One region of the Paenibacillus sp. FSL H8-0048 genome, then DNA from elsewhere that is predicted to be linked to it. Evidence: riboswitches for the same ligand, from Rfam matches in the RefSeq annotation. Region 1 holds a riboswitch; each other region holds the start of a gene.
The links. A riboswitch is a leader RNA that binds a small molecule or an ion and turns the genes downstream of it on or off. The one in region 1 is predicted to bind cyclic di-GMP.
Positions count from the first base shown of each region.

Region 1 (5,355 bases):
ATGTTGATCTCTCCCTAAGTGTAATTTGTAATACCTCCAAACCATCATTCCAGCGACTCCATTCGACAAAATCGCATTTGATTTGGGATATTTTGCCTTCATTATAACCAGATCATGTTGAAATGTGCAATCAAAAGTCGAAAATTGTAGATTTATGAAGATTTTTCTTTAATCTCTTCCAGGGTATCCAGCAGCACATTAAAGGCCGAAATCACCCGGGGGGCACCAACGCAAGGAGTGAGATGCAGCAGCACCCCCTTAATCTGATCGACGGTCATGCCAACGCGAAGTGCCATTACATAATGAACCCCTAGCTGCTCATATTGCCCCATCGTAATCAGAGACGAGATCACCGCGATCTCCTTCCAGTCAGAGCCAATCGTGGTCCGCTGAAAAATATCACCATAGGCATTGCCCATAATATACTCGGCTAATTCCGGAAAATGCTCTTTAATCGGAGCCAGGGCTTTGGCCCCGTAATCTCCTGAGAGATCAGTGAAATGTTCGAGTCCGCTGTTCTTGTTCATGCTTTTGGCCTCCTGATAGTAGGTTAGAAAAAGTAAGCGAATGCGGCTTCTTACGTAAGATCCAGCGTGCGGTGAGCCGTAGGAGGCATCTCATCACGGTCAGTCAGCAGCTCAATGACAGAGGTCTTGTTAAGTGCGATAGCCTCGCGGATTGCGGCGGCGAACTCCTCCTGCGTCTCACAGCGGAAGCCGGCTGCACCCAGCGATTCGGCGAATTTCACAGCATCCATCGGAACCTCGAAGATCGTACCGTCAATCCGGCCGGTCGTTTTCTCCATGCCCTTGAGCGCCATATCCAGCTGCATATTGTTCACCACGATGAAAATCACCGGAATATCCTTGCAAACGGCCGTGTTTATTTCAGCTCCTAGCATCATAAAACAGCCGTCACCGGTTATACAGAAGACGGTCTCCCCGGGAGAGGCTGCCTTGGCGCCGATGGCCATGCCAATTGAATTGCCCATGCAGGCAAAGTAGGCATCGAATATGAAGCTGCCGGGCCTGCGGACATTGAACCATTTCACCGCATTGAAGCCATGGCTGCCATCATCTACGAACACGCTGCTGTTGTAGGGGATTAGTTCGCTCATCGTGCTCATTACCGAAGCCAGAGATAGTCCCGCCAGCACGGGCAGCTCGTCATTGTAATCATTGGAGATAGTAATTTCATGCTTGGTGACTGTTGAGGGGTCCAGCTTCTGAAGATACAGCGCCAGGTTGTCCCTTAAGTCTCCGCCGACAGCGATGGTGGACGAGGTGAGGATTTTGCCGACAAAGGTTGGATCTACGTCGAACTGAATCAGCTGCTGCGGATGATTCTCCGGCTTCAGGTTGCAGATGGTCATGTCGCTGAGACGGGAGCCCAGAACAATGAACAGGTCGCTGTTGTTCAGCAATTCATCGCCGTGCGACGAGCCTCCAACACCGACAGGACCGTGATAGAGAGGGTGATCATAAGCTATGGCGCCTTTGCCGCCTGGAGAGGTGACTACAGGAATGTTGAAGGTTTCGGCCAACTGCACCAGTTCCTGATGCGCCCCGGAGCGGTTAACGCCTTTACCGGCAATGATCAGAGGGCGGGCGGATTGATTAATCGCCGAGATGACCCGGTCATAGTTCTGATAACTGACCAGTCCCTCGCGCTGCGGCAGAACAATCCGGCATTCCGCGAGCCGCTCTGTCTGCACCTCAAACGGAATGCAGAGATGGACCGGACCTTTCCGGTCACCGAGGGCGATGGATAGGGCATGGTTGAAAATCGTGCTGAAGTGATCGCCGCGTTCTACGAGCTTGCTGAAGAGGGTGGCCGGCCGGAACATATCCGCCAAATCAGCCAGATAGGAAGTGGAATCCTGACATTGGGGAATGCCCAGCTCCTTGATGGACTGATGGCCGGTGATGAAGAGGACGGGAAGATTATTGGCCTTGGCATGCGCTGCTGCGGTGAGCAGATTCGTTCCGCCCGGACCGGAGGTGCCGAAGGCTACCCCGAGGCTGCCGGTCTTTAGAGCGTAACCGCCGGCGGCGAAGCCGGAGCTGGATTCGTGCCGGCCGGGGATGAACTCTATGCCATAGTCGACCATTTTCAAAGCGATGGGGCAAATAGACTTGCCTATGATACCAAAAGAATGAGTGACTCCCAGATTGCGTAAAGCTTCCGCCATATAATCTGCAACTGTCTTCAGAACATCCACCCCGCATGTTGTTATTTGTATAAGTCAGCAATAGAAAACCTGTACTCAACATTGGAGCACAGGTCTGTTGCACGAATCACCATAATCAAACGCGAAACCTAAGGCGTTCACAGTTTTTCAGCAACCTGGCTGTCATGATCCCACTTCAGAAATGAGACTGTAGATCCATGGCTTTGCGTCATTCCCTTTCGGTGAATTTTGCCGGTATGCGGTTATAAATCAATCTGTGGAGAATTTTCCTTTACAATATATTCCTTGCTGCTCTTTTGTCAATAACCCCTGCGAGAAGAAACTCGGAATTTGCCGAATATTCAGGAATAAAAAGGGCTGAATATTTGGAATTTCAAACTTTTGAAAATGGTTGTCCCTGGAAGACTAAAGTCTTAAAATGCAAATGAGAATTCTGGGCTATTATTATTAATAGTAAGTACAAAGACTTATTGTAATCCTGAGTTACTGCAAAATGTTAAGAATTCACTAGATATACAGCACTTAAAGATTCGATGATAGGACTTAAGTAATGGACAGGTGAGATGTTGGCTTATAGACAAGCTAAGACAATAGAACGACTATAGTAAAGAAGTGCAAAGCATGCTTTTTACCCTTATGCACAATTTCAACAATTTGTGAATATTACATAACAATCTTAGTTTGGCCAGAGAAAAAGAGACACCACCCGCAGAAAATCCCGCAGGCGTGTCTCTTTGTACCGAAGCTAGAATTTGAAAATATGAATCGTTTTTTGCAGATTAAAGACGGCGGAGGTCATCTTCTCTGTCTCTTCAGCCACGGATTGCAGCGCGTGAATCTGTTCGTTCATTGCGGCAGATACCTCTTCGGTCCCTGCGGCGGTCTCCTGGGTGATGGCTGAGATATTCTCGATCGCGCCGGAGATCTTGAGCGCGCTCTCCAGCATAAGGTCACTCTCTGCGGAGAAGGAAGCGATCTGTTCGGTTATGTATTGGACACTATGCACAATTTGAGCAAAGATGTTAGCCGTTTCCGTTATCATTTCATTCTGTACCTGAACGACCTCTTCGTTAATGGCGATATTATCGATGGCCTGCTTGATATCCGCTTCAATGCTGCGGACCAGTCCGAACACCTCTTTGGTGGAAGCGGTGGATTCCTCGGCCAGCTTGCGGACCTCCTGGGCAACAACTGCGAACCCGCGGCCATGCTCACCTGCACGGGCAGCTTCAATGGAAGCATTGAGCGACAGCAGATTGGTCTGTTCGGCAATTTCGGTAATTGTCTTGGTTATCATCGTAATGCCGCGTGCGTTCTGTGATAGGGCTTCGATCGTATCCGCCACCTTTTGGGTAGCCTGGATGTTCTTACGCATGCCTTCGGCTTGGGTATCCACGGATTGCCGTCCCTGTTCAACCAATTCCAGCGTATGTACAGATCTTCTATTCATTTCTTTAGTGGAGTTCGTATAATTGGAGACTTTGATTTCGATATCCTTGATCGATTCGGTCATATCAGCGATATCCACCGAGATTTCGTTAGCACCCAGAGCCAGCTCATTGGAGGAGGAGGCCACCTGAGCCATTACAAATTTCAGGTTCTGATTCTTGTCTTCAATCCCGCGGCTGGCGTCCATAACCTGACGGGTAATCTGTGAGGCATCGGTGAGGATTTTTTTGAGCTTGTCAATCATGGTGTTGAACGAGCGGCTAATGTCACCCATCGAGCCATTCTCGTCGGCACGGCTGGTGAAGTCGCCTTTGGCAATCGTGTGCGTCACATTGGAGATATCCTCAAATGAAGATGTAAGCGTTCTCTCAATGAAGCGCGCAAGCGGGTAAGTCAGCGCTGCCAGGACGGCGACAAGAATAATGCCGATGAGCAGCCTGTCCATCAGTATTAGTGTGATTAAGACAGGGACAGCGAATAAAGCGGCAACCAGGTAACATCCGGTGACGATTTTTTGTTTCAATGGAAGCTTGTTCATCCAGTCCATAATGTAGAGTCCCCCTATAAATAATAATGTGTATTGTAATATTATAGGGGATACTAGTGCATTTGGTCTATTATTAAAAATCGTATAATGCTGCCGCTTCACGCAGAGCTGAAGCAACCGTATCCGCAAGCTCAGGCGGTGCCGTTACCTTGATGCCCTGACCCAGGGACAGGATGATCCGGCTCGCAGACTCCGGCGTGTTGAACTCGGCCTCGGCCCTAATCCAGCCTGGGGCCTCAGAAGGCTCCTGGTGCATCAGGGTGACGTAACGCTCCTTCTGCAGCTCTTTCATTGTGCGGTCCCTGACAAGCAGGCTGGCGGGGTACCGGGGCAAGGCAGACTTGAACGCAGCGGTGGAGGTCTCCCAGTACTCAGACAGGACGAAATCCTCCGGCCGCTCAAAGGACTCCTCTGTGACTTTGGCCTCAGTGATTCTGGAGACCCGGTATGTCCTCAGCTCACTGTCATGTCCGGCGGCCAAATACCAGACGCCGCGCTTGACTACAAGCCCCAGCGGTGCAACCAGCCGCTCGGCAGCGTCCTCCCCGCGCAGATAGGTGATGATCACCTTGCGGTTCTCCCATAAGGCTCCCTGCAAAGCGGGCAGGCAGGGATAGGTCTCCCCGGAGGGATGCCACCCGGCTCCGTCGATGTGAATCCGCTGGCTGAGGAAGCTGAAGGGGGTGAGGGGCTGCCTGGTAGCAGCGGCCTGCAGCTTGCGGGATGCTGAGGAGAACTCCTCCTGAATGCCCAGCGCGTTCAGAATCGCCGGATCGGCGGGCACCAGCAGCGCGGCAATCTCCTTGGTGTTCATTCCGCTCAGGGAATTCCGGTAGCCTTCAGCCAGCTTCCAGCCGCCTTCTCGGCCGCGCTCCGCCAGCACGGGGATGCCGGAGAAGCTGAGTGCCTCCATATCCCGGAAGACTGTACGCTCTGATACCTCCAGCGTTTGTGCCAGCTCCTTGGAGCTGATTTTCCCGCGGCTCTGTAAAAGTTGAACAATAGTGATCAGGCGATCCGCTCTCATTCTGCTGCCTCCCTAAATGTATTATTTATATATGTCAGTGGTTGTCATGTATAAGGTATATATTAGACAAGAGTACGGATTAGCGCAAATGATCTTCTAATCCGGGCATGATAGACGAAAGGGAGCGGATCAAATGACAAA
Region 1 covers NZ_JBBODF010000001.1:7,232,846-7,238,200, forward strand. The annotation lists gene NSU18_RS31300 (hypothetical protein) at 1-2, opposite strand, end outside; gene NSU18_RS31305 (carboxymuconolactone decarboxylase family protein) at 153-527, opposite strand; gene NSU18_RS31310 (thiamine pyrophosphate-binding protein) at 578-2,221, opposite strand; cyclic di-GMP riboswitch class I at 2,338-2,434, opposite strand; gene NSU18_RS31315 (methyl-accepting chemotaxis protein) at 2,937-4,187, opposite strand; gene NSU18_RS31320 (helix-turn-helix transcriptional regulator) at 4,261-5,214, opposite strand; gene NSU18_RS31325 (SDR family NAD(P)-dependent oxidoreductase) at 5,348-5,355, shown strand, end outside.

Region 2 (5,355 bases), 3.2 Mb from region 1:
TTGGCGTCGGTGTTGGCTCTGCTGTTGGCGTTGGTGTCGGCTCTGCCGTTGGTGTCGGTGTCGGCTCTACTGTTGGCGTTGGTGTTGGCACTGCCGTTGGCGTCGGTGTCGGCTCTGCTGTTGGCGTTGGTGTCGGCTCTGCTGTTGGCGTCGGTGTCGGTCCTGCCGTTGGTGTCGGTGTCGGTACTGCCGTTGGTGTCGGTGTCGGTCCTGCCGTTGGCGTTGGTGTTGGTACTGCCGTTGGCGTCGGTGTTGGCACTGCCGTTGGCGTTGGTGTCGGCTCTGCTGTCGGCGTTGGTGTCGGTCCTGCCGTTGGCGTTGGTGTTGGTACTGCCGTTGGCGTTGGTGTTGGTACTGCCGTTGGCGTCGGTGTTGGCACTGCCGTTGGCGTCGGTGTTGGCTCTGCCGTTGGTGTCGGTGTCGGTACTGCCGTTGGTGTCGGTGTTGACACTGCTGTCGGCGTTGGTGTCGGTCCTGCCGTTGGCGTCGGTGTTGGCACTGCCGTTGGCGTTGGTGTCGGCTCTGCTGTCGGCGTCGGTGTTGGTACTGCTGTCGGCGTCGGTGTTGGTACTGCCGTTGGCGTTGGTGTCGGTACTGCTGTCGGCGTCGGTGTTGGCACTGCCGTTGGCGTCGGTGTTGGCACTGCCGTTGGCGTCGGTGTCGGTACTGCTGTTGGCGTCGGTGTTGGCACTGCCGTTGGCGTCGGTGTTGGCACTGCCGTTGGCGTTGGCGTCGGCTTCACTGTCGGCGTTGGTGTCGGCTTCACTGTTGGCGTTGGTGTCGGCTTCACGGTCGGCGTTGGCGTCGGCTTCACTGTCGGCGTTGGCGTCGGCTTCACTGTCGGCGTTGGCGTCGGCTTCACTGTCGGTGTTGGCGTCGGCTTCACGGTCGGCGTTGGCGTCGGCTTCACAGTCGGCGTTGGTGTCGGCTTCACAGTCGGCGTTGGCGTCGGCTTCACTGTTGGTGTTGGCGTCGGCTTCACAGTCGGCGTTGGTGTCGGCTTCACAGTCGGCGTTGGCGTCGGCTTCACAGTCGGCGTTGGCGTCGGCTTCACGGTCGGCGTTGGCGTCGGCTTCACGGTTGGCTTTGGAGTTGGGGTGCACAGAGGTGTAGGTGAAGGTTTTATAGTCGGTGTAGGCTTCACAGTTGGAGTCGGTGTTGGTTTTACTGTAGGTGTTGGCGTTACCGTTGGTGTCACTGTGGGTGTTGGCGTTACCGTTGGTGTTGGTGTCACTGTTGGTGTTGGTGTTACCATCGGCGTTGGTTTCACTGTGGGTGTCGGCGTTACCGTTGGTGTTGGTTTCACTGTGGGTGTTGGCGTTACCGTCGGCGTTGGTGTCACTGTGGGTGTCGGCGTTACGGTCGGCGTCGGACTCGGCGGCGGCCCCTCTCCCTCGTACATTCCAAGGTGCATCTCAACACCGCCGCTAAAAGATTTTGCAATCAGGGTCCCGTACAGCTCTGCTCCCTTATAATGAATATCCGCTCTGGGTGCGAGAATCGTCCCGTAGAAGGACGTATACTCGATATTCACCTCAGAAGCCTCGTAAAAGTTGAACAATACTTGACTGGCCCTGCCATTATTCATTGCAAAACTTGGCACATTGACTGTAGACCCGCTAATATTAATAATCAACGTTGCGTTCGGGGCAATATTGAATTGGATGTAATTCGTTTTTGCCAGAGTAGCGGCATCCAGATGAACGACATTGAAGGCATCCGGTGCATTGATTGTAAGCTGCCCATAATGATTATCGCCAATCTCATTCGTGCCGGCTAAGGCTCCATACTCTGTGGATCGGGAGATCAGCATCTGCTGCTCGGCTGCAAAATCAATCGGGCTGGCATTTTTCTTCCCGCCTTTAATGCTGACACTAGGCTCATTGGCTGTAAAGCTATTCCCAAATACCACATTTCCATAGATCTCTCCGCTGCCCGAATGTACAAAATCCTTACCGGCCACAAGTACATCCGTCGGAGCAGCATCCCTGTATGCTCTGGCTACTCCGTAGCCTCCGGTGAGGGTAATGTTCCCTGCCGCTGCCAGGCGGCCTTCAATCTGATCATTGCCTTGCACAAAATCCCCGAAAATAAAAGCATTAAAATTCCCTGCAACTCCTAAAACCGGTGTTGGCGTATACGGCACCCCTGAAGCTGCTCTAACATCCGTCCCCCATGTAAAGGCACTGGATAAAGTCAATAGGCCCGCCATAATGATGGCGGCTGTTTTACGTACTCTTTTTTTCAATAGTCCACACCTCCTAGTTACTATTCTATGAATCTGTCACGCGACTATAACAACAAAAAGACCGCCACGAAGGGTTAGCTTCACGGCGGCCGGACGACCCTAGCCTCAACTTTAGAGACAGTAGATTCCTGACTTTGCGTCCCGTTCTTTCGATACGGTTTGCGTTTGTACATGATTTCGGTATGAAATTGAGATTCGCTTATGTAAATTCATGGTTGAGTCTATGACATTTGTTACTTTTGTACTAATTTTAGTTTATCCGCTCCCCCACCCTATTGTCAATCCATTCCCAGTATATTTTTTGAAATTATTTTCGCAATGATTTCTTATTGAACCCTTGTACCATAAGGCTTAACGGGCGAGTCTCTTGTTTATCTGCTGACGAAAAAAGTCGAGAAATCAGAGAATCGGCTGTAGCCGTTTATCTCTTCTCTCTACAATTGTATCAATTTATATTATTAAAATTTGATGCATTTGTCCTATTTCATCACCCTCAGCCCAGCTCCACTCATCATCTGCTCCTGTTCAAAGCAATTTTACCTATTTATAGGCATCTCAACTGAAAAAAAGTGCCGCCCATAAGGACGACACCTGCTAATAGAATTCATATATTTTGAATAAAAATGTCGCCTAGGCAGACCCGAACAGCTGAACCCAGCCAATCATCGATACCCAGAGCGGAACACTTAGAATAATCCCGAATACCAAACCACGGCGGAGACTTCCTTCATGACTCATTGCCATTCTCCTTTGAGCTGATTTATTTTTCAATCTTTATTATTTCAATTTTAATATATAATAATTCGTTTTATTTTATTGCGAAAAAAATCACATTATTTGAGTAATTTATTAAACCCATTGATTATTTTTTGAAAAATGAGTTACAATGCGAATATACGTTCTCTTCGAGGGGTTGAGAGAGATGCATAGAGCAGAGAGTCAGGATAACCTGCTGGTCAAATCCTATATTTTGCTGCCGCTTATACTATCCGCCTTTGAGCGCGATGCTTCTGCTATATCCTCAGAGCTGCGCACGCCCGCGCCTTATCTGGAGGTGATCCAGAGGGCCGTCCATGCCGCTTCTGCCGATCTGCGGGAGATTCGTGCCGGGATGCGCGCCCGTGGTCTGAAGGTCTATGAACAGCAGCGGCTGGAGGCGGGCGTTGAAGCCAGATTCGTCTGCAGAGGTTATCACGAGCGGATGCTGCTGCTGGATGATGTGATTGCCGCCCAGGCCACTCTGCATATGCGGAGATATCTGGGTATGGAGAAGACGGAGCAGGGCGGCGGTTCGAAGTAAGGTTAACAAAAGAAGCCTGCCGCAAGCGGCAGACTTCTGCATTAAATGATCACCCGGATGCGGTTACATTAACAACGTCCAATACCCGAGCGTGCCGCATATAACCACCACAGCTACCGGGTACAGGATTCTACGGCTTACCTGATCCCTGAACGCAAGAAACAAACAAAGCATACAAAGCCATGCAATTAGAAGGCTTCCCATCTATTATGCATACGCTCCTTCCCGGCATTCCTGCCCCTCTCCAGCGGTAGACCGCCTCAGAGCACAACTATCCTTATATACTTATATAGGAAGATTCCCCGCCGAATATCCCAATTATACCAGCTGACAGCCAATCCGGAGCATTATTTCTTCAACAATGCCGTCAGAAAATTCACATTTCCTCTTCCAGCACAGGATATTCCCAGAACCCCAGACGTCCCTTGGCAGGGATGGGATGTACCAGCGGAACAACCTCCTCCAGCTTCCAGGCATACCTTCCTTCGGCATAATTGCCGAATATATATTCATTGCCGTCCGGCCAGCCTTGCTGCGCCAGCTCCGGCGTCACCTCACAGCAATCCGCAATGCGGCTGACCGCAATGATCCTGCCGGTTGGCAGATTGTCCGCAGTGTAGCCATGACGGGCCAGCAACGACTGATACGGCTCCGTCCGGCAGATCGCCTTATTCACCTGCATCCCGGCATGAATGGCTAACTCTCCCCGGTAGGCAGTCCGCCAGGTCCGGGTTTCGATTTGTTTTTCTCCCAGCGCAATTAACGTGGCCCACGGCTGGCGAATGGTCAGGCATTTCATAATGTAGCTTGCCTCCTCTGGTGATAGAATAATAGTTAAGAAGGAAGACAGATAAAATATAGGTAACAAATTAGATCAAGAGTACGGGGTATTAAAAATGAAAATTATTCAATGAGGATACCACATATAAGCTAGGTGTCAAATATAATCATGTCCAGGTTAGAAGAATTGATATTGAACTGTTTGAAGATCAAGAAAAGGGGCTGTCCCAAAAGCCATGAAGTGGCTGCTTGGGACAGCTCTTTATTTTGTAGTAGGATCAACGTGAGCACTTGGGTGAACGCTGCGCGAACGGACCGTTGTTCCAATCGCTGTGCTCTCCAGATTTTTTTCATTCCCCTTAACGGTGAAAATCCGGAGACCAAGGCGACCGCTGCCGCTTTTCCACAATCGTTCCGTCCTCTCCGCTGTTTAAGCGGGAAAAGGTTCTTCAAATCTTTCTAAAATCACACAAAGAAACCTCTCTTTTGTTAAAATGGAGTTACCACACAACCATTTCAAAGGAGAGGTTTCTTTGTACATTCAATATACCATGGACCAACTTTGCTTGCCAATGGATCTGGAAGAAGATATCCCGAAAAATCACCTCGTTCGCGTCGTGAATGCTGCCGTCAACCGGCTGGACAACGCCATTTTTGACGCGGCCTATCCCGGCGGCGGCCGTGACAGCTACCATCCTAAAATGCTTACCAAAGTCATCATCTACGCATACACTCAGCGAATCTATTCGTCTCGCCAAATCGCCAAAGCGGTCCGGGAGAACATTCCCTTCATGTGGCTGGCCGGACGGCAGCGACCCGACTTCCGCACGCTGAATCGCTTCCGTTCCCAGCGGATGAGAAATGTCCTCGAAACGGTATTTACCGCCGTGCTTCAGTTTCTGGCTAACGAAAAATACGTGTCTCTGGAGCATTATTTTGTGGACGGCACTAAGATTGAGGCGAATGCCAATCGCTACACCTTTGTCTGGAGCAAAGCGGTCAGCAAACACAAAGCGAAACTGCAAGA
Region 2 covers NZ_JBBODF010000001.1:4,045,626-4,050,980, forward strand. The annotation lists gene NSU18_RS17155 (choice-of-anchor A family protein) at 1-2,248, opposite strand, end outside; cyclic di-GMP riboswitch class I at 2,330-2,422, opposite strand; gene NSU18_RS17160 (hypothetical protein) at 3,171-3,548, shown strand; gene NSU18_RS17165 (ASCH domain-containing protein) at 3,925-4,347, opposite strand; gene NSU18_RS17170 (IS1182 family transposase) at 4,862-5,355, shown strand, end outside.
Region 2: it holds a riboswitch for cyclic di-GMP, as region 1 does, so the genes downstream of both, NSU18_RS17155 (choice-of-anchor A family protein) here and NSU18_RS31310 (thiamine pyrophosphate-binding protein) in region 1, are expected to answer to the same signal.

Region 3 (5,355 bases), 3.1 Mb from region 1:
CAGCGGCCACTCCTGTGCCTGAGATTCTTTTACCGGAACCCACTCCAGATCAAGGACCTAACGGCGTAATTCCGGGCACTGTGATGGACGACGGGCAGCCTGCTCCTGCAGCTACACCGTCTCCACAATCCGACACCAGCAAAGGCGGCGAATAAGATGCGCATCCGAAAAATAGCAGGTACGATCATCTCCACACTGATTCTGATTGTGTTCCTCGTGCTGATCACAGCCGTTGTGATCTCCAAAGCCTCCGGCGGCGAGCCCTCCTTCTTCGGCTATCAGATTAAGACGGTTTTGTCCGGCTCCATGGAGCCAGGCATCCAGACCGGTTCCATTGTGGCCATTAAGCCGGGCGGAGACATGACGCGGTTCCAGAAGGGCGATGTGATCACTTTTCTGAATCCGGATAATATTCTGATCACCCACCGCGTGGTCGATGCCGAGCTGAACAGTGCGCTGGGGCAAGCCAGCTATATCACCAAGGGCGACAATAATGATGCAGCCGACACCGCGCCCGTCAGTTCCACGAATGTGGTAGGTGAGTACACCGGCGTAACCGTCCCCTATGTGGGCTATGCCATGAGCTTCGCAGTCTCCAAAGCCGGCAGCGTAGTGCTGATGATTATTCCCGGGCTGCTTCTGCTCCTCTACGCGCTGTATTCTTCCTGGAAGGCCGTTGCGGCACTGGAAAAGAAGAACGTGGCTTCATCCGCAGCCAGCGGAGGCGGGCCGGATAGTCTGACTGACCTCGTCCAATGATCGATTGTCCTCTCCCGTTTACGAAACGCGGAGCCACAATACAGCTCTACAAAGCAGACTCATAAGAGAGGGATGAACAAATGAACGTCAAAAAAACATTAGGTCTCGGCGTTGTATCGGCAGCATTAGGCTTAACCCTGGTCGGCGGAGGTACCTTCGCTTACTTCAGCAGTACCTCTACTTCTTCAGCTTCTTTTAACAACGGAACCCTATCATTGAAATCTGATCCCTCTGTCATTGTTAATCTCAGTAATCTCAAGCCGGGAGATACAGTCTTACGGGACTTCAAGCTCAAAAATGACGGAACGCTCAATATTCCCAAAGTGGTACTGCGCACCTCGTCCGCCATTACAGACGCCCAAGGTGATAACGGTACGCATAATTTCAAGGATGATATTATTGTGACCTTCCTAGTAAACAAGGATAAAAAGGAATCACCGCTTCTGGTCATCTCGCTGGCCGATCTGGAGAAGGAGAGTCCCGATCTGGTGGCCCGGGGAATTCTCGGAGCAATCTTAGGCGGAGAGAAATCCGGCATCAAAGCCGGTACCTCGGATGACCTGACCATTCAATTCGCCTTCAAGGAGACCCTCCAGCCGCAGAACTATTATCAGGGCGATACGCTTGCGCTGACGCTGAATTTTGAAGCCAACCAGGAAAAAGGCAGTCTCAAATAATTTCAGGGCAAAACAAACCATTCGAGGAGGAAATCAATCATGGGTATCAAAAAAACATTGGGTCTTGGCGTAGCATCGGCGGCACTGGGCTTGTCTTTAATCGGCGGGGGCACCTTCGCTTACTTCAGCTCCACAGCCACCAGCACGGCAACCTTCGCCGCAGGTACGCTGAAGCTCGGCTCTTCCTTCAATACTCCGGTAGCGTTGACGAATCTGAAGCCGGGAGACTACACCGTCCGCACCTTCACCTTGTCCAATGACGGCACACTGGATATCAAATTCCTCAAGCTGGCCACCACTTACACCGTAACCGATGCCAAGGGCGATAACGCGGGCCAGGATCTCGGAGACCACTTCAAGGTCAAGCTTCTCGATAACACGTACACCGGCGGTTCACTAAGCGGTCATGTGCTGTCCGAGATCTCCCTGAAGGATCTGAAGAACACCCCCAGCTACGATCTCGTAGCAGCAGGTGTACTGCCAGGAGGGATTGCCGCAGCCGGGTCCAAGACCTTTAAGATCGCCTTCGAGTTCGTAGACAACAGCCAAGATCAGAACATTTTCCAGGGTGACGGCCTAGCTCTGAACTGGACCTTCGATGCACTTCAAGGACTGGGAGAGGCCAAGTAAGTCAACACTCAAGTGGAAAACGGCTTTGCCGTCCTTTGAAAGGACGATACCGTTTCAGCAAGACGGCACATCCTTCCCCCAACCGGGCCGGGTGTGCCGTTTCCTTTTCCCAGGCTGCCGGGCTTAATGATTTTTGTCCGATTTGCGGTTTTTTGTTATACTGACAAGTGAAAACGGCTTTGCCTTTCTATGAGGGCGGTACCGTTTCAGTGAGAAAGATAAGGATATAGCGCGAAGCATATCACTTCTTATCTTTTAATAAAAAGTACGGAGGGCGTTGTAATCGTGTCAGATACTATGGGAGGCCGCATCCACAAACTCCGGCTGGAGAAGGGCTATTCGCTATCCGAGCTTGCGGATAAGGCTGATGTGGCGAAATCATATCTCAGTAATGTAGAACGCAATATTCAATCCAACCCCTCCATTCAATTCATCGAAAAAATCGCTGACGCGCTTCAGGTATCCATTCATGCACTGCTGTATGGCGGACTGGCAGAGACGGAAGAACAGGCTCTGGACGGGGAATGGTTCCGGCTGGTTCAGGAGGCCATGGCCTCCGGTATAAGCAAACGTGAATTCAAGGAATTCCTTGATTACCAGAAATGGCGGATGGAACAAAAGGACAATTAAACGCAGCATTGTATGTCACAGGGAAGACTCCGCACGGCAGGGAGGCCGCCTTCGGCGAAGGCATGCTTTCAAGCGGCATACAGAAAAGGCACAGCGTACCGGGCGCTGTGCCTTTTCTGTATGTATCGCAGCAATGATGACCGTCCTTACATCGCCTGGAGCGCCTTCTCACTTAGAAACCGGCGGATCTCCTCCGCCGCGATCCCCGCCTGCTTGGCAGACATCAGCAAGTGCACCCATTCTAAATCCAGATCTACTGCCTGCAGCTCGTCATTCCCCTGGTTGGACATATCCAAGAAATCTCCTCCTAGAATTTTCGCGTCCCCAGGCAGTCCGGCCATCATAGTAGTATTGCTACTTTGTAGTATCTCTACTTTAGATCCGAGACTTTGTGCCCCTGTCTTTCGGCAGGTTTACCTTTTACTGGACCCTTTCCATCATGAAAGGATCTGGCAAGAATCGATGAAACCGTTCTCCGCAATAACATTATACAAGATCATGCGCGATTAGTGTGTCGTTTTCTGGAATTTTTTTATGATAAAATGTGAGGAAACTTAGCTAATATTGCCAGTGGCTTGTATAAATATTTCCAGTTCCAAGTTCAAACCCTAGGTAATAGTTTAAATATACTAAAGGGAACTCTAACTGCTCCGCCTTACCGCTGCGCGCAACATCGCATAGAGACAATTACCCATTTGTATGGATTACGGACAGTGATATGGATTGAACTTGTTGAAAATTTAAGTTAAGGAAAAAGTGGCGGAGGGGAATTTTGGAACTGGAGGAGCGGTAGCGACCGCCTTTGTCTGCGGATTTCAACCGTTAACAACGGGATAAAATCAAGAAATCTGCAGACAACAGCGGCCGGAGGTCCAAAACTTCTCTGGAGTCACGGCCAATCCCAAAGCATAAAAATCAATTTGTTCAATTAAAATACATGATTAATGCCTATTTATGATAGTTCCGTATGAATACTGTAATGAATCATGCCAAATTGCGAACGGATTGACCGAAAGTATGAATTGATTTACCCCGCCGGAAAGTAGCACAATAAGGTGAGAATGAAACCGCAAACATTTGCAGCTCCGCCAAGTGGCACACTGGATGCCCCGCGTGGAGTTTATCCGTTAGGAGGACCTATTCATGGCAGTCAAAGAGCCCTATAACGACACAGTATGGAGCAAATACTACGGCCCCAACCTGGGCTACATCCAAGAAAGATATGAGCAATTTGTCAAGGACCCCTCTTCTGTTGAACAACATTACCGCGATCTCTTCACCGTATCCGGTCCCCCTCCGCTGGCACCCGATGCCGAGAGGGCTCCAAGGCCTGCCGTATCAGCAGATGCGCAGTGGCTCAAGAAGGCTGTCAAGGCCTCGAAGCTGATCGCAAATATTCGAATATATGGCCATATGGCTGCAGACATTGATCCGCTGGAGCGCAGCACGAACCCGATGGCCAAATGGCTGGAGCTGGAGACCTACGAGCTTACCCGCGAGGATCTTAATGCTCTGCCTGCTTCGCTGATCTGGGATAATGCCCCTGCGGATGTGCATACCGCGATGGATGCCGTCCATAGAATGCGTCAGGCCTATACCCAGACCATTGCCTATGAATTCGGGCATGTACACGATGAACGCGAGCTGCGCTGGCTCAACAGCCAGGCGGAATCAATGACCTCCCCTGCCCCGCTGAATAATACAGAGCGCAAGGAGCTGCTGAAGCGGCTGGTTCAGGTGGAGCATTTCGAGACCTTCCTGCACAAGACCTTCGTCGGGCAGAAACGGTTCAGCCTGGAGGGCAATGATGCCCTCGTGCCGATGCTGGATGAGATTGTGCGGGCCGCCGCGCATGACGGCGCAGAGCATATCCTGATGGGCATGGCCCACCGCGGAAGACTTAATGTGCTGGCTCATATTCTGGGCAAGCCCTATGATATTATTTTCTCGGAATTCCATCACTCGCCGAACAAAGAGCTGTTCCCTTCGGAAGGCTCTATGGGTGTGACCTACGGCTGGAGCGGTGATGTGAAGTATCATCTCGGGGCTGACCGCGCCGTCCGCGAAGGCGAGACCGTTCGCACCCGGATCACGCTGGCCAATAACCCGAGCCATCTTGAATTTGTCAATCCTGTCGTCGAGGGCTTCACACGCGCCGCACAGGAAGAGCGCAATGCTCCGGGACTGCCTAAGCTGAACACAAGCAAGGCTATGGCTGTGCTGATGCACGGCGATGCCGCCTTCCCTGGCGAAGGTATTGTCGCTGAGACGCTTAATATCGGCAAATTGCAGGGTTATCAGAATGGCGGTACCGTGCATATTATCGTCAATAACCGGATCGGCTTCACCACAGAGAGCGAGGACTCCCGCTCCACCCATTATGCCAGCGACCTGGCCAAAGGGTATGAGATTCCGGTCGTGCACGTCAATGCCGATGACCCGGAAGCCTGTATTGCCGCTGTCCGTCTGGCCAGTGCTTACCGCCATATGTTCAAGAAGGACTTCCTGATTGATCTGATCGGCTACCGCCGCCACGGGCATAATGAAATGGATGATCCCGAGACAACTCAACCGATTGTGTACGGCAAAGTGCGCAACCACCCTACCGTCTACCGCTCCTATGCGGAGCGTCTTCAACGCGAGAAGGTGGTCACTGCCG
Region 3 covers NZ_JBBODF010000001.1:4,147,713-4,153,067, forward strand. The annotation lists gene NSU18_RS17580 (hypothetical protein) at 1-155, shown strand, start outside; gene sipW (signal peptidase I SipW) at 157-759, shown strand; gene NSU18_RS17590 (TasA family protein) at 840-1,436, shown strand; gene NSU18_RS17595 (TasA family protein) at 1,476-2,066, shown strand; gene NSU18_RS17600 (helix-turn-helix domain-containing protein) at 2,364-2,696, shown strand; gene NSU18_RS17605 (anti-repressor SinI family protein) at 2,843-2,986, opposite strand; cyclic di-GMP riboswitch class I at 3,021-3,124, opposite strand; gene NSU18_RS17610 (2-oxoglutarate dehydrogenase E1 component) at 3,840-5,355, shown strand, end outside.
Region 3: it holds a riboswitch for cyclic di-GMP, as region 1 does, so the genes downstream of both, NSU18_RS17605 (anti-repressor SinI family protein) here and NSU18_RS31310 (thiamine pyrophosphate-binding protein) in region 1, are expected to answer to the same signal.

Region 4 (5,355 bases), 3.8 Mb from region 1:
ATCGGCATCTGGGGGCTTGCCTTCAAGCCCAATACCGATGATGTCCGCGAGGCCCCGGCCCGTGAGATCGTCGAGGCGCTGGTCGCCGAGGGCGCCATTGTGAAGCTGTACGATCCCATCGCTGCGGATAACTTCCGCAAGGAATACGATCATCCGCAGCTCCGCTGGTGCGGACTGGCGGAGGAGGCGGCCGAGGGCAGCGATGCCGTCTGCCTGCTGACCGACTGGAGCCAGTTCAAGGAGATCAACCTGCACGCGCTTGCGGGAACCATGCGCCGCCAGGTGCTGATCGACGGCCGCAACGTCTATACCAAAGAGCAGATCGAGGGCACCGGCCTTGAGTACATCTCCGTCGGCCGCCCGCAGATGGGCGGGCTTAGCGGATTCTCCGCCAGCGTGGCTGGCGCGGTGTAGCTGGCGATCCACTTGAAGGCGTTACGCCGGAAGTAGGCTGCGCGGCGAAATGAAGGGGATAAATCCCCTTGAATGGGCCGAAAGTGGGCCGCGCGGCGAAATGAAGGGGATAAATCCCCTTGAATGGGCCGAAAGTGGGCCGCGCGGCAAAATGAAGGGGATAAATCCCCTTGAATGGGCCGAAAGTGGGCTGCGCGGAGAAATGAAGGGGATAAATCCCCTTGAATGGGCCGAAAGTGGGCCGCGCGGCGAAATGAAAGGGATAAATCCCTTTGAATGTGCCTAAAGTGGGCTACGCGGTGAAATGAGAGGGATAAATCCCTCTGAAGGTGCTTAAAGTTGGCTGGATGTGGAAATGAGGAGCACAAGTGCCCCTGATTTCTCGGATTCGAGCCAATTGGAGCAACTGAGCAGCATTTGTGTCCCGTACTTAAACTAACCAGCTTCTGCCGCCGCAAATTTGTGCGGCAAGCCCTTGGAACAAGAGTCTTGATTCCCGGTTTTGAATTCCGGTCTTGGAATTCTTGCTTTCTCTAGCCGCTAGGTCAGCGGCGACGCCTTGGAACAAGCGGCAGCCCGCTCCTATTGCCGCTACAACAAGCCGGCAATACCCGGATCTTTAGCCGGGAGCTTCGCCTGCGGGCGAAGCGGTTATGAAATCACAAGCCTGTTATGAAATGGAGCGGAGAGGAATTTTGGAGCTGTAGGAGCGTAGCGTCCGCCTAAAAGCTTTCCGCAGGAAAGCTCGCTTCGGAAGCATATGCTGTATTTGGATTTCTACCGCGAGGAGCGGTTTTAATCAGGAAATCCAAATTGGGCAGGGGCCGTAAGCCCAAAATTCCTTGCAGCGACCCTCATAACAGGCGGGGTTTTAACTTACAACCGCAATAAGAAATACCCAATAACAATACGATATGGAGGGTTCACTATGAAACTAGTACTTCTATCAGGCGGCTCAGGCAAGCGGCTCTGGCCGTTGTCCAATGATTCACGCTCCAAGCAATTTCTGAAGGTACTGGCAAGTCCGGCAGGTGAACCGGAATCAATGGTACAACGGGTATGGAGACAGCTGGAGGAGAATGGCATGGCCGGGTCCTCTTATCTGGCGACCGGACGCAGCCAGGTGGAGATGATCCAGAGCCAGCTCGGCAGCGGGGTGCCGATCATCGTGGAGCCGGAGCGGCGGGATACCTTCCCGGCCATTGCGCTGACGGCGGCCTATCTGTATTCCATCGCGGGAGTTTCCCCAAGCGAGACCGTGGCGATTCTGCCGGTGGACCCATACGTGGAATCCTCCTTTTTCGAAACGGTGCTGCAACTGGAGAACACTATGCTGGTGAGCGGAGCGAACCTGGCGCTGATGGGCGTAGTGCCCGAGCATGCTTCGGAGAAATACGGCTACATTATTCCAACGGGCGCAGATGCGGGAGCGAATGGTTATCTGCAGGTCAGCCACTTCCAGGAGAAGCCGGACCGTGTGCAGGCCGAGGAGCTGATCAGCCAGGGCGCGCTCTGGAACTGCGGGGTGTTCGCCTTCCGCCTGGGTTACCTGCTGGATATTCTGCAGCGCAAAGGGCTGCCGCTGAATTACGAGGAGCTGCAGAAGCAGTATAAGCTGCTGTCTTCCATCAGCTTCGATTATGAAGTGGTGGAGAAAGAGGAGAACATCGTCGTGCAGCCGTACGCAGGATTCTGGAAGGACCTGGGTACCTGGAACACCCTGACCGAGGAAATGACCAGCAACCATGTCGGCAAGGGCTTCGTAACGGCAGACTCCGAGGGCACCTCGCTCATTAACGAGCTGGATATTCCGATTACCGTGATCGGGGCGAAGGATCTGATTATCGCCGCCAGCCCGGACGGCATTCTGGTGACACACAAGACCGAGAGTCCGCGGATCAAGGAAGTGCTGAAGACCTTTGAACAAAGACCGATGTACGAGGAACGCCGCTGGGGCCACTACAAGGTGATCGACTATGTGAAATATGACGAGGGCAACGAGGTGCTGACCAAGCGGATTTTCATCAATGAGGGTAAGAATATCAGCTATCAGCTGCATCACAAACGCAGTGAAATCTGGACCTTCGTCAGCGGGGAAGCCAGCATAGTCATCAATGAGAAGATGCATACGGTGAAGGCGGGAGATGTGGTGCGGATACCGGAAGGGACCAAGCATGCCATTCTGGCTCTTACCGATGTGGAGTTCATTGAGGTGCAGACCGGGTCTGAGCTGGTAGAGGAAGACAACATCCGTATTACTCTGGACTGGGAGGATATAGCGCTACATCAGTTCATTTCGTAGGTCTAACTTATCTATTTAACCAATTGTTACAAAATCAAAACAGGTACTCGGAACTATTTATTCGGAGAAATTCGCGTTTGCTCTACAAAAAAATTGCATAAAGACGATAATTTACGGTAAGAGGGATTGATCCTTCCAAAACGACAAAGGCAAACCTGATCGAAAGACAGGGACGCAAAGCTATAGGGCCTTCGCAAGAGTGGCAGCCTGGCTACCGAAAGGAAGAGAATATTGTGAAAACTTACCGTAAGTCTCGTTTGCTCTGCGCTGTGCTGTCGCTGGCCGTGGTATGGTCTGCTGTACCTGTGGGACTGGGAATCGCCCCTTCCACCGTCAAGGCTGCCCCTTCTGAAGGAGCGCCGGTGAACCCTAACGCCTCAGCCGAGGCGGTCAAGCTGCTGAACAATCTGTATGAAATCTCGGGAAATGGAATCATTACAGGCCAGCATGACTATTTCGAGAGTCCGGATGAGCTGAGCAACAAGCTGAAGGGAACAAGCGGACAATACGCAGCACTGCATGGTTATGAGCTTGGAGCAATCGGTGGGCAGAGTGAGAGCGGAGTAGCTGCACAACGCAAAAATATCGTCTGGAGTGCGACGAACTGGTCCAGAGCAGGCGGCATTGTCGCTATGACCTTCCACCAGAATCTGCCGGGCACCAAGTACGAATGGTCCAATGTGCAGAAGTCAATCACCCAGGCGCAATTTAACAAATACGTAACCCCCGGAACACCAGAGTATAATGCGCTGATCACCGATCTGGATAAAGTAGCTGTCTCTCTGAAAAGCCTGCGGGATGCTAAGGTTCCGATCCTCTGGAGACCTTACCATGAAATGAACGGCGGCTGGTTCTGGTGGGGGAAGAAAGATAATTTTGCAGCATTGTGGAATATTATGTATGACCGGTTCGTGAACGTTCATCAGTTAAATAATCTGCTCTGGGTATGGAACCCGAATGCGCCGAATGCAAACTCCGATCCCTATCCACGGACTTATCCGGGTGCGGACAGAGTGGATGTGCTGGCGGCGGATATATACAATAATGACTACTTGAATAAATACCATGATGATCTGACCAGCCTGGCTGGCGGCAAGCCGATAGGCATCGGCGAGAACGGTGAAATGCCAAATATCTCGAAGCTGAAGCTGACCCAGCAGAATTATGTGTTTATGATGAACTGGGGCAAGATGCTCTACGAGAATAACAGCACAGCTACGATCAAGAATTTCATGAATGACAGCTACACACTGACCCGTGACCAATATAAGGCCTGGTCTGCTCCGGCGGCGGCTCCTAAGCCAACCGCAACGCCGACACCAACACCAACCGTAACACCGACACCAACTGCAACACCAACGCCGACGCCAACTGCAACGCCGACACCAACACCAACCGTAACACCGACGCCAACTGCAACGCCGACACCAACACCAACCGTAACACCGACGCCAACTGCAACGCCTACCGCAACACCTACCGTTGCGCCGAAGCCGGTCCCAACTCCCGGTGATACGGAGGGTAAGCCTGCCCAGAATGGCTTGCTTGGAGAATACTTCAAGAACATGACGCTCTCGGGGACACCGGTTATGGTCCGTAACGATGATGTCATCAGCTTCAATTGGCGTCAGGGTACCCCTAATGCCGCACTTGGAGTAGATTACTTCTCGATCCGCTGGACCGGCCAGATTAAGCCCGCTTACAGTGAGACTTATCAGTTCTATACTACATCGGATGACGGTATCCGCTTGTGGGTGAACGGCACAGCCGTCATTGACAGCTGGGTCAAGCAGAGCGGAACGGCCCGCACAGGAAGCATAGCCTTGACTGCCGGGCAACTGTACGACATCAAGGTAGAGTATTACGAGAATGCAGGCGATGCGAATGTTCATCTGATGTGGCAGAGTCCCAGCCAGGTGAAGGGAACCGTACCTGCAAGTGCGCTTTTCTCCAGGGCAGGCAACACATCCATACCTGCTCCGGCTGCAACCGCAGTACCGACCACGGTACCAGCAGCGACAGCAGCACCAGCGCAGACAGCAACGCCGGCACCAGTAACGACACCAATGCCAGCACCAACACTGACGCCATTACCGGCACCGACACCAACGCCAACACCGGTGCCAACGCCGACAGCGGCTCCTGTTCCCGTTCCTACTCCTACAGCAACACCGGTGGATCTGCCGGTAGAAGTCCCTGCTGCTAATGGATTGTACGCGGAATACTTCAATAACATGACGCTTTCGGGCGAACCCGCTGTAGTGCGTACCGATGCTGTGCTTGATTTCAACTGGCGCCAGGGCTCGCCGGATGCCGCTATCGGCATAGACTTCTTCTCTGTCCGCTGGAGCGGGAAGATTAAGCCGCTGTACACGGAGACTTATCAGTTCTATACCCATTCCGATGACGGTATCCGCGTACGGGTGAACGGTGAGCTTGTGATTGACAGCTGGGTGAAGCAGAGCGGCACTGAACGCATGGGCAGCATCAGCCTGACCGCAGGCGAGCTGTATGATATCCAGGTAGAGTATTATGAGAATCAAGGGGATGCAAAAGCGCGGCTGATGTGGCAGAGTCCGAGCCAGGCCAAGGGTACCGTTCCGGCAAGCGCGCTGTTCCTCCCGTCCGCTTCCTAAGCT
Region 4 covers NZ_JBBODF010000001.1:3,405,026-3,410,380, reverse strand. The annotation lists gene NSU18_RS14440 (UDP-glucose dehydrogenase family protein) at 1-414, shown strand, start outside; gene NSU18_RS14435 (sugar phosphate nucleotidyltransferase) at 1,343-2,716, shown strand; cyclic di-GMP riboswitch class I at 2,855-2,935, shown strand; gene NSU18_RS14430 (PA14 domain-containing protein) at 2,950-5,352, shown strand.
Region 4: it holds a riboswitch for cyclic di-GMP, as region 1 does, so the genes downstream of both, NSU18_RS14430 (PA14 domain-containing protein) here and NSU18_RS31310 (thiamine pyrophosphate-binding protein) in region 1, are expected to answer to the same signal.